3 regions of the Streptomyces sp. 71268 genome follow, and region 1 is predicted to be linked to each of the others. Evidence: riboswitches for the same ligand, from Rfam matches in the RefSeq annotation. Region 1 holds a riboswitch; each other region holds the start of a gene.
What was found. Region 1 has a riboswitch for thiamine pyrophosphate ahead of thiC (phosphomethylpyrimidine synthase ThiC). Riboswitches for the same ligand answer to the same signal wherever they lie in the genome.
Positions count from the first base shown of each region.

Region 2: another riboswitch for thiamine pyrophosphate. It lies ahead of OYE22_RS07610 (thiamine ABC transporter substrate-binding protein); the one in region 1 lies ahead of thiC (phosphomethylpyrimidine synthase ThiC).
Region 3: another riboswitch for thiamine pyrophosphate. It lies ahead of thiO (glycine oxidase ThiO); the one in region 1 lies ahead of thiC (phosphomethylpyrimidine synthase ThiC).

Region 1 covers NZ_CP114200.1:4,230,592-4,234,298, reverse strand. Annotated here, with positions in the region: gene OYE22_RS16320 (hypothetical protein) at 1-518, shown strand, start outside; gene thiC (phosphomethylpyrimidine synthase ThiC) at 702-2,492, opposite strand; TPP riboswitch at 2,485-2,643, opposite strand; partial or broken gene OYE22_RS16310 (YibE/F family protein) at 2,943-3,707, shown strand, end outside.
Region 2 covers NZ_CP114200.1:2,099,706-2,103,412, forward strand. Annotated here, with positions in the region: gene OYE22_RS07605 (iron ABC transporter permease) at 1-7, opposite strand, end outside; gene OYE22_RS07610 (thiamine ABC transporter substrate-binding protein) at 229-1,305, opposite strand; TPP riboswitch at 1,302-1,410, opposite strand; gene rlmN (23S rRNA (adenine(2503)-C(2))-methyltransferase RlmN) at 1,706-2,812, opposite strand; gene OYE22_RS07620 (phosphatidate cytidylyltransferase) at 3,486-3,707, opposite strand, start outside.
Region 3 covers NZ_CP114200.1:6,581,442-6,585,148, forward strand. Annotated here, with positions in the region: gene thiS (sulfur carrier protein ThiS) at 20-244, opposite strand; gene thiO (glycine oxidase ThiO) at 248-1,771, opposite strand; TPP riboswitch at 1,769-1,880, opposite strand; gene OYE22_RS26230 (FAD-dependent oxidoreductase) at 2,109-3,341, shown strand; gene OYE22_RS26235 (Rv2175c family DNA-binding protein) at 3,681-3,707, shown strand, end outside.

The DNA of each region.
Region 1 (3,707 bases):
CGTACCGCAGCGAGGCCGGCGTCCTGGCCGCGATCCGCGGGGCACGCGAGAGGGGCGTCCCCTTCCTGGGCACCTGCGGCGGATTCCAACACGCCCTCCTGGAGTTCGCGCGCGGCGTCTGTGGCCTGGACCGCGCCGCCCACGCCGAGAACGACCCGGAGGCACCGGCGGAGGACGCCGTGATCGTCCCGCTGGCCTGCTCGCTCGTCGGCCACGAGGGCGTCGTCCGCCTCTCCCCCGGCTCCCGGGCCCGCGACCTCATCGGAGCCGACCGCGCCCGGGCGCGCTACCACTGCGACTACGCGCCCAACCCCGACTACCTGGACACCCTGCGCGCCCACGGCCTGGCCTTCACCGGCACCGACGAGGCGGGCGAGGTCCGCGTCGTCGAACTGCCCGACCATCCCTTCTTCCTGGCCACACTCTTCCAACCCGAACTGGACGGCGACGGCACCCGGGCCCATCCGCTGATCGCCGGCCTGGCCGAGGCCGCCGTCGGCCACGCTCGCGCTCGATGACCCGTGCCCCCGAGCCCGCCTGGACGCGCTCCTGCTCCGCCCCTACCTCCGGGCGTGCACCGTGCCCCGGGCCCACGCTCGAAGCCCCCTGGCCCACCCCGCCGAGGCCGCGCCCGATTCCGGCCCTCGACGCGCCCGAGCGCCGTCCCGGGTGGGTCGGGACGGCGCTCGGGGAAGGGGCGGTCAGTCGGCGATCGGCAGGTACACCCGGTTGCCGGCGGCGGCGAACTCCCGGGACTTCTCCGCCATTCCGGCCTCGGCCGCGGCGGCGTCCAGGGCGCCGCCGTGCTCGCGGCGGATGTCCTGGGAGATCTTCATCGAGCAGAACTTCGGCCCGCACATCGAGCAGAAGTGTGCCGTCTTGGCGGGCTCGGCCGGCAGGGTCTCGTCGTGGAAGGCGCGGGCCGTGTCCGGGTCGAGGGCCAGGTTGAACTGGTCCTCCCAGCGGAACTCGAACCGCGCGTCGGAGAGCGCGTCGTCCCATTCCTGGGCGCCGGGGTGCCCCTTGGCCAGGTCGGCGGCGTGGGCGGCGATCTTGTACGTGATGACGCCGGTCTTCACGTCGTCGCGGTCCGGCAGGCCCAGGTGCTCCTTGGGCGTGACGTAGCACAGCATCGCGGTGCCCCACCAGGCGATCATCGCGGCGCCGATGCCCGAGGTGATGTGGTCGTACGCGGGCGCGATGTCCGTGGTCAGGGGGCCGAGCGTGTAGAACGGGGCCTCCTCGCAGATCTCCTGCTGGAGGTCGATGTTCTCCTTGATCTTGTGCATCGGGACGTGGCCCGGGCCCTCGATCATGGTCTGTACGTGGTGCCGCTTGGCGATGGAGTTCAGCTCGCCGAGCGTCTTCAGCTCGGCGAACTGCGCCTCGTCGTTGGCGTCCGCGATGGAACCGGGGCGCAGCCCGTCACCGAGTGAGAACGTGACGTCGTACGCCGCGAGGATGTCGCACAGCTCCTCGAAGTTCTCGTAGAGGAAGCTCTCCTTGTGGTGCGCGAGGCACCAGGCCGCCATGATCGAGCCGCCGCGCGAGACGATGCCGGTCTTGCGGCGGGCGGTGAGCGGCACGTACCGCAGCAGCACGCCGGCGTGCACCGTCATGTAGTCGACGCCCTGTTCGGCCTGCTCGATGATGGTGTCCTTGTAGATCTCCCAGCTCAGCTCCTCGGCCCGGCCGTCCACCTTCTCCAGGGCCTGGTAGAGCGGCACGGTGCCGATCGGCACGGGGGAGTTGCGCAGCACCCACTCGCGGGTGGTGTGGATGTTGCGACCGGTGGACAGGTCCATGACCGTGTCCGCGCCCCAGCGGGTCGCCCAGGTCATCTTCTCCACCTCCTCCTCGATGGAGGAGGTGACGGCGGAGTTGCCGATGTTGGCGTTGACCTTCACCAGGAACCGCTTGCCGATAATCATCGGCTCGATCTCCGGGTGGTTGACGTTGGCCGGCAACACCGCGCGGCCGGCGGCGATCTCCTCGCGGACCACCTCGGGGGAGACGTTCTCGCGCAGCGCGACGTACTCCATCTCCGGCGTGACCTCGCCGCGGCGCGCGTACGCGAGTTGGGTGACGGCCTGTCCGTCGCGGCCCCGGCGGGGCTGGCGGGGGCGGCCGGGGAAGACCGCGTCGAGGTTCTTGAGCCCGCCGCGCGGCGAGGTGTGCTTGATGCCGTCGTCCTCGGGGCGTAGCGGCCGGCCGGCGTACTCCTCGGTGTCGCCGCGGCCGATGATCCAGTTCTCGCGCAGCGGCGGCAGCCCGCGCCGCACGTCGGTGTCGATGTTCGGATCGGTGTACGGGCCCGAGGTGTCGTACAGCGTGACGTCTCGGCCGTTGGTGAGGTGCACTCGCCGCACCGGGACCCGCAGGTCGGGGCGCGAGCCGCTCAGATAGCCCTTGTGCCATCCGATGTCGCGCGGCGCGCCGTCGGTGTCGTTCGCCTCAACGGAGGCAGGCGTGTGTGCGTCAGATGCGGTCATGAGACCTACTCCCTACGCCGGCATTACCCGGTAACAGGTTCGGCGGTCGACGCAGCCGTTTCCGCTGGCGGTTCGCCGGTGTCGACCGGTCGTCCCGTACGGAGGTCAGCGCCCTCTCAGCCCGGTGCTCCGAGCTCCCGCGATTGCAAAGGTGCCACCACGCTAACCGCTCCCCGGCGGATTGGGCCAGGGGGCCTTGCGATGATCGGACCATGACTCCCACCGAGCCAGGGCCCCAGCGGCGGCCGCACCCCCCACGCCGGGCCGCCCGCCCCCGGACGGCCACCCGGCCCCGGCCTCCCCCCACCGCCACCGTCGTCCCCACCGCCCGGCCCCGCGGAGCCGGGCGCGGGCGGCGAACGGCCCACGGGCGGAGCCGGGTTCGACGGCGAACCCACCGGCCACGACCACGAGTCCGGTCCCGGGCCCGGGTCTGGACCCGGGACCGGCGGCGGACACGGGCATGGGCACGGCCATGGGCACAGCCACAGTCACGGTCCCGCCGCTCCGGTGTCGCGGCATCTGCGCAAGGTGATCGCGGCGGTGCTCATCCCGTTCAGCGTGGCGGTCGCGGTCGGGCTCGCCGTGCTGTGGCCGGGCGGGGCGCCGGGCCACAAGGGCGATTCGGGCCTCGGCTTCGACCGGACGACCGAGTCGGGGCGGGTGGTGCGGATCGACCAGGTGCGCTGCGCGGACGTGCACGCCCAGCCGCAACAGCCCCCGCCAGGGCAGCAGTCGGGCGACCCGGCGGCGGGGGGCGCGGCCAAGGACGAGATGTGCGAAAAGGCCACGATCGAGGTGACGTCGGGCAAGGACAAGGGCCGTACGTTCCCCGAGATCGTGCAGCCGTCCGCGTCCCGGCAGTTCGAGAAGGGCCAGAAGCTCATCCTGGCGTACGCCCCCAAGGCGCCCAAGGAGCTGCAGTACTCGGTCTCCGACGTCGATCGGGAGATGCCGATGGCGCTGCTTGCCGGGCTGTTCGCGCTGGCCGTGGTGGCGGTGGGGCGGCTGCGCGGGGTGTTCGCGCTGGTGGCCCTCGCGATCAGCTTCGGGGTGCTGACGCTGTTCATCCTGCCCGCCATCCTGCAGGGCTCGAACCCGCTGGTAGTGGCGGTGGTCGGGGGCAGCGCGATCATGCTGGTGGCGCTGTACATGTGTCACGGGCTGACCGCCAGGACCTCCGTCGCGGTGCTCGGCACGCTGATCTCGCTGCTG
Region 2 (3,707 bases), 2.1 Mb from region 1:
CGGCCATCAAGCCCAAGCGCAGTCCCGCGACACGCCAGGCCCTCGGCGTCCGTCGCCCGTGCTCCGTGCCCCGTGCTCCGTCTCCCCCCGCCCCGTGCCGCACAAGACGTTTCGCACCCTGGCCCGCCGGGGCGCTGGCTCCGTGCCCCGTGCCCCGTGCCTCCGCACCGTCGCGTCCGGTACTCAGCGATTCCGCCCCGTTCGCCGTACCGGGGCGCGAATGGTCGCTCACTTCACGACGAGCGAAGTCCACGACTTGATCCACTGCTCGCGGTTCTCAGTGATCTTTTCCGGAGCGACGGTGGCCGGCTTGGTGATCCGCTCGCCGTACTTGGTGAAGACCTCCGGCAGCTTCGCGTCCCGCCGCACCGGGTTGACGTACATCTTGACCGGTACGTCCTCCTGGAACTTCTTGCTCAACATGAAGTCCAGCAGGGCCTTGCCGCCCTTGCTGTTCTTCGCACCGTCGAGCAACCCGGCGAACTCGATCTGCCGGAAGCAGGTGCCGGTGGCCACCCCCGTCGGGCCCTCCTTGGGCTGCGGCTTGACGCCGACCACCTCGGCGGGCGGGCTGGAGGCGTACGAGACGACGAGGGGCTTGTCGCCCTTGCCCGAACCGCCGCCGGAGCCCGAGAACCGGTCGTTGTACGCCTGCTCCCAGCCGTCCACGACCTCGACCCCGTTGTCCTTCAGCTTCTTCCAGTAGTCCTGCCAGCCGTCGTCCCCGTACGCGCCGACCGTTCCGAGCAGGAAGCCCAATCCGGGCGACGAGGTGGCGGCGTTCTCGGTGACCAGGAGGTTCTTGTACTGCGGCTTGATGAGGTCGTCGAAGGTCTGCGGCGGCGCGAGCTCCTTGTCGGCGAAGTACTTCCGGTCGTAGTTGACGCAGATGTCGCCGGTGTCCACGGGGGTCACGCGGTGCTTCGCGGCATCCAGTTGCAGCTCCGTCGGCACCTGGTCCAGGTCCTTGGCGCGGTACGGGGCGAAGACGCCCTCGTCGAGCGCGCGGGAGAGCAACGTGTTGTCGATGCCGAAGAAGACGTCGCCCTGCGGGTTCCCCTTCGACAGGATGGCCTGGTTCACCGCCGCTCCGGCGTCGGCACCGCGCGCGACCTTGACCTTGTAGCCGGTCTGCTTGGTGAACTCGTCAAGCACCGACTTCGAGACCACGAAGGAGTCGTGCGAGACGACGGTGACCGTCTTGGAGTCCGCTCCGTTGTCGGACTCGCCGCACGCCGCGAGCGTCGTGGCACCCAGTGCGCCGAGCAGTGCCGTGCCCACGGCACGCCGAAGGTAGCTGTTCATCAGTGCGTATGACTCCCTACGCCGGTATGACCCGGATCAGGTTTGAGGGTCTGCGGCCCTTGCGGTGCCGCACTCTCAGCGCGTAGCGCTCCCCTGTCGGAAATGTGCGTTTGTTCGACTCAACGGTATCGCGGCACAGTATCAGCGCATCGCCCACCCAAGATCGCGCCGGCCCGCGCCACGCACACCGTCCCACCCCACGGTCCACGGCCAGGGACCGTGCCCGTCAGCCTGACGGCCCAACGGGCATGGGGCACGGGGCACGGGGCACGGGGCACGGGGCACGGGGCACGGGGCACGGGGCACGGGGCACGGGGCACGGGGCACGCCAAGCATCGTGCACCGCGGAATGCTGGTGCGTACGGAAGTGGGGCCGCCGTGGCGCGCTCCTCACGCCCCGTCAGCGCTCGGAGGCCGCCAGCTGCCCGCACGCACCGTCGATCTCTTGACCCCGAGTATCCCGAACGGTCACGGGCACTCCATGCGCCTCAAGCCCCGCGACGAACGCGCGCTCGTCCTCGGGGCGCGAAGCGGTCCACTTCGATCCGGGCGTGGGGTTGAGCGGAATGAGGTTGACGTGCACCCGACGTCCGCTCAGCAGCTTGCCCAGCAGGTCGGCCCGCCACGCCTGATCGTTGATGTCCTTGATGAGGGCGTACTCGATGGATACCCGGCGGCCGGACTTCTCCGCGTACTCCCACGCGGCGTCCAGGACCTCGCGGACCTTCCAGCGGGTGTTGACCGGCACCAGGGTGTCGCGCAGCTCGTCGTCCGGCGCGTGCAACGACACAGCCAGGCGGCACTTCAAGCCCTCGTCGGCGAACCGCAGCATCGCCGGCACCAGGCCCACCGTGGAGACGGTGATACCGCGCTGGGAGATGCCCAGCCCGTCCGGCTCCGGGTCGGTCAGCCGTCGGATGGCGCCGACAACCCGCTTGTAGTTGGCGAGCGGCTCGCCCATACCCATGAAAACGATGTTCGACAACCGCGCGGGCCCACCCGGCACCTCACCGTCACGCAGAGCACGCATGCCGTCGACGATCTGGTGCACGATCTCCGCGGTGGAGAGGTTACGGTCCAGCCCGGCCTGGCCCGTGGCGCAGAAGGGGCAGTTCATGCCGCAGCCGGCCTGCGACGAGATGCACATCGTGACCCGGTCCGGGTAGCGCATCAGCACCGACTCGACCAAGGTCCCGTCGTGCAGTCGCCACAGCGTCTTACGGGTGGTGTCGCCGTCACAACTGATGTGCCTGACGACGTTCATCAGGTCGGGCAGTAGCTCCGCGGCCAGCTTCTCGCGTGCGGCCGCGGGGATGTCGGTCCAGTTCGCCGGGTCGTGCGTGTACCGAGCGAAGTAGTGCCGGGAGATCTGTCCAGCACGGAAGGGCTTCTCACCGATCGCGGCCACGGCCTCACGGCGCTCGGCGGGGGTGAGGTCGGCAAGGTGCCGCGGCGGCTTCTTGGCTCCGCGCGGCGCGACGAAAGTGAGTTCTCCGGGTGCAGGCATGGTGCATCTAGTGTCGCAGACATACGGGCAAGACCTCGCCGTCCGCGTACGGCACCCTCGAAGTACGCGAAACCGCAGCTCACGGCAGCTATCCGCGACATTCAGACCGAAACCCGCGACCTCCGGCGGCGCCTCGCTCACCGCCCCTTCAGCTCATCCCGACAGGCCACCGCACAAGCGATCTCGCTCCGCTGGCAACCTCGCCCACACGGCAAAACACCTCGACGATCCGGCCCGCCGCACGCTCCGTACGCCGTGTCATTCCGCCGCCCCGCCCTTACGCCTCGCCTCCACCCGGCGACCTCGCGCCAGATGACGCCCCGTGCTCCGCGCCCCGTACCCCCACTCACACCGCTCCGCCCCAGCGCCCTGCCCACGCCGCCGCTCCGCGCCCCGTGCTCCATGCCCCGTGCCCCGTGCCAGCCGACGTGCCCCTCCCCCCATCAGGCGGCCCCACGCACACTCCGGCAGCGCGCCACGCCACGCCCGCGCGCCACACAGCCACTCCCCCGCACCGCCAGGGGAGCCGCATCTCCACACTCCGCGCCCCTCCTCCGTCCCCCGTCCCTGAAGAAGAGGACACCGGGCGCCGCCTGCGCGTCCCCTCACACACCACGAGCCGCCGCGCCCACAGTGCTCGTGGGCGGGCGGCTCGTCGTCGGCCGTGGGCCTTTCAGCCCGCGCCGACGAACATCACCAGCAGCAGCCAGGCCACCGGCGCCGTCGGAAGCAGCGAGTCGAGGCGGTCCATGATTCCGCCGTGCCCCGGCAGCAGCGTTCCCATGTCCTTGATCCCGAGGTCCCGCTTGATCATGGACTCGCCCAGGTCGCCCAGGGTGGCGCTGACGGCAACGGCGAGGCCGAGGATGAGCCCCTGCCACCAGGCACCGTCCTC
Region 3 (3,707 bases), 2.4 Mb from region 1:
GTGGGACATGGGGGACGGATCAGCCTCCCTGTACGGCGGTGAGCACCTCGACGCGGTCCTCGGCGGACAGCGCGGTGGCGGGCCACTGCCCGCGCGGGACGACCGCCTCGTTGACGGCGGCGGCGACGCCGCCCGGCGCGGCGGTGAGCGTGGCGACGAGCTGGTCGAGCGTGGTGCCGTCCGGCACCTGCCGGGGCTCGCCGTTGACGGAGACGGTGAGGGTGGCGGGAGGGGAGACGGTCATGGCTTACGGCTCCTGGGGTGCGTCGGTCGGCCGGGTGGCCAGGGCGGGCCGGTCGGGCGCCGGGGCCGGCGCGGGCCCGGCGGGCGCGACCGGTGACGTGTCGTACGGCGGCGGCGTGGGGCCGCCGCTGGCCGTCTCGCGGACTGGCACGGTCGCTGGTGCTGGTGCTGGTGCTGGTGCTGGCGCTGGGGGGAAGCGCAGGGGCGTGAACGGGTGGGCGTACGGGGGGAGTTCGCCGGTGGTCAGCACCTCGGCCAGCACGTCGCCGGTCACCGGGGTGAGCAGCACGCCGTTCCGGTGGTGGCCGGTGGCCAGGACCAGGCCGGGCAGCCGGGTCGGGCCGAGCAGCGGCGCGTTGTCGGGCGAGCCGGGGCGCAGCCCGGCCAGCGTCTCGACCAGCTCCAGCTCTGTGACGCCCGGCAGCACCTCGTGCGCGTCCCGCAGCAGCTCGTACAGGCCACCCGCGGTGACGGTGGTGTCCCAGCCGAGTTCCTCGGTGGTCGCCCCGACGATCAGCTCGCCGTTCACCCGGGGCACGAGGTAGATCTGCCCGCCGCGCACCACGGCCCGTACGGTGCGGGACAGGAACGGCCCCGCGGCGGCCAGCGGGGCCGGCACCCGCAGCCGCAGCAACTGGCCCTTCACCGGCCGCACCGGCGGCACCACGTCGGCGGGCAACCCGGCGAGCCGGCCGCTGAGGCTGCCGCCGGCGAGGACCACCTGACCCGCCGCGACCCGGGCGCCGTCGGCCAGCACGGCACCCGTCGCGCGCCGGTCACCGGCGTGTTCCGCGGCCTCCCGGGCGTCCCCGGGGCCGGCCAGCGTCAGTCGGCGCGCCCAGGAGTGCCGGAAGTCGACCCCGGCGCGCCGGCAGGCGGTGAGCAGGGCGGCGGCGAGCAGCCGGGGGTCGATCTGGTGGTCGCCCTCGACCCACACGCCACCGCGCACGCCGGGCGCGAGCAGCGGCTCCAGGCGCCGGCACTCACGCCCGGTCAGCCACCGCGCGTCGAGCCCGCAGCGCTGCTGGAGGGCGTGCAGGTCGCGGAGTTGCGCCCGGTCGTCGCTGTCGAGCGCGACGGCGAGGGTGCCGCAGGCACGGTAGCCGGTGGGCTGGCCGCTCGCCTGTGTCAGCTCGGTGGCGAAGTCGGGGTAGCGGCGCGCGGACGCCAGGTTCAGGCCGAGCAGCGTCTCCTCGCCGTAGTGCGTCTCGGTGACGGCGGCCAGCATGCCCGCCGCGACCTGGGCGGCCCCGCCACCGGGCGCCGGGTCGGCCAGCACGGTGCGCAGCCCGCGCTGGGCGGCGCGCCACGCGGTGACCAGGCCGATGATGCCGCCGCCGATGACCAGCACGTCACAGCGGACGTCGGAGGCCGCTGGCCGCGCCGCCACCGCCCCCTGCGGCGCGGGCCGCCGCGCGTCAGCGGGGCGGGCCCCGGGCGGGGGACGGTGCGGGTCCTCGTGGTACGGGGGCGCGGTCGCGGCGGCCCCGTCGTGGGCGGCCGCGTGGTCCTCGGCAGACGCGTGCATGGGCGTCCAGCCCCTCCCTTCGCCGGAATGACCCGGATCAGGTTCGTACGGTCGGGGGCCGCCAGCCCCCCTCTCAGCCCGGTGCGTCCGGGCTCCCGCGAGTGGTGTGCACCCGCCACCCTAATACGCCCCCCGTGGCCCCGAAACGGAGCGGGCCCGGTATCCGTGGTGGGGCCACCGACCCCGCGCCCGGAGCGCGGGCCCGCCGTGTCACGGCGGGCGACCTTGTGTCGGAGATCTCCCCGCACGGCGCTGCGGCCCGTGAGACGCCTCGTCCTACAGTGATCGCGTGAGCGAGGACACCGAGGAGACGCGTAACGGCGGCCAGGGCCGCGCCGTGACCGGTGGCCCGAGCGGCGACGACCGCCGGGTCGTGATCGTCGGGGCCGGCATGGCGGGGGTGCAGACCGCGGTCGCCCTGCGTGAGCAGGGCTGGACCGGCACCATCACGCTGCTCGGTGGCGAACCCCACCAGCCGTACGACCGGCCACCGCTGTCCAAGGCGGTGTTGCTCGGCAAGGCCGAGGGGTCGGCCTTCGACGTGGACTTCGCCGCGCTCGGCATCGACCTCCAGCTCGGCCGCTGGGTGGCCGGCGTGCGGCCGGCCGATCGCCTCGTGGTCACCGACGCGGGCCCGGTGCCGTACGCCCATCTCGTGATCGCCACCGGCGCCGAGCCGATCGCGCTGCCCGGCAGCGAGGGCGTGCCCGGCGTGCACCTGCTGCGCACGCTGGATGACGCGGAGCGGCTGCGGCCGGTGCTCGCCGCACAGCACGACATCGTCGTCGTCGGGGCCGGCTGGATCGGGGCCGAGTTCGCCACCGCGGCCCGCGAGGCGGGCTGCGCGGTGACCGTGGTCGAGGCCGCGGACCGGCCGCTGGCCGGCGCGCTGCCGGCCGAGGTGGCCGCGCACATGGTCGGCTGGTACGCGGACAGCGGGGCCGTGCTGCGCACCGGGGCGCGGGTGGCCGCCGTGGAGCCGGGGGCGGTCTCGCTCGCCGACGGCACCCGGCTGCCGGCCGACGCCGTGGTGGTCGGCATCGGGGCCAGGCCCGCGACGGGCTGGCTGGCGGAGTCGGGCATCGCCCTGGGGCCCGACGGCTCCGTGCGGGCCGACGGCGCGCTGCGCACCTCGGCCCCCGACGTGTACGCGGTCGGCGACTGCGTCTCCTTCCCCTCGGCCCGCTACGGCCAGCGGCTGCTCGTGCACCACTGGGACAACGCGCTCCAGGGGCCGCGCACGGTCGCGGCCCACATCGTCGGCGGTGACGCCGCGCACTTCACGGGGCCGGTCTACGACCCGGTGCCGTACTTCTGGTCCGAGCAGTTCGGCCGGTTCGTGCAGTACGCGGGTCACCACACGGCCGCGGACACGATGGTCTGGCGCGGCGACCCGACGAGCGCCGCCTGGAGCGTGTGCTGGCTGCGCGACGGGGCCCTGATCGCCCTGTTGGCGGTGGGCCGCCCGCGCGACCTGACCCAGGGCCGCAAGCTGATCGAGCAGGGCGCCCACCTGGACGAGGCCCGCGCGGCCGACCCGTCGGTGCCACTCAAGTCCGCCGTCCGCTGACGCGCGGGCCGGGCTGGCGGCGGCAGGGGCCCGCGGGCGGCGGGCCAGGCCGGCGGCAGGGGCCCGCGGGCGCGCCGCGTGGGGCCCGCCGCCCCTCGCGGGCGCCCGGCGAGCGGGCTGGGCGAGGTGGCCGGCTGGCGCGTACCGGGCGCGGCGGCCGGGCGCCCGGGCCGCTCGCGAACCGGCCGGGCGAGGCCCGGCGGCGGCGCCGCCCGGTAGCCGCCACGGATCGCTTCTCGGCGTAAAACCCCAGGTCAGAGCGGGCGGCCGAGGTGTGAGAAGGGGGTAGCTGACCGTTTTCGGCTACCGAGTGTCAGTCCCAGATGGCAGGCTTGTCCCGTGACCGAGATTGACGCAAAGACCGAT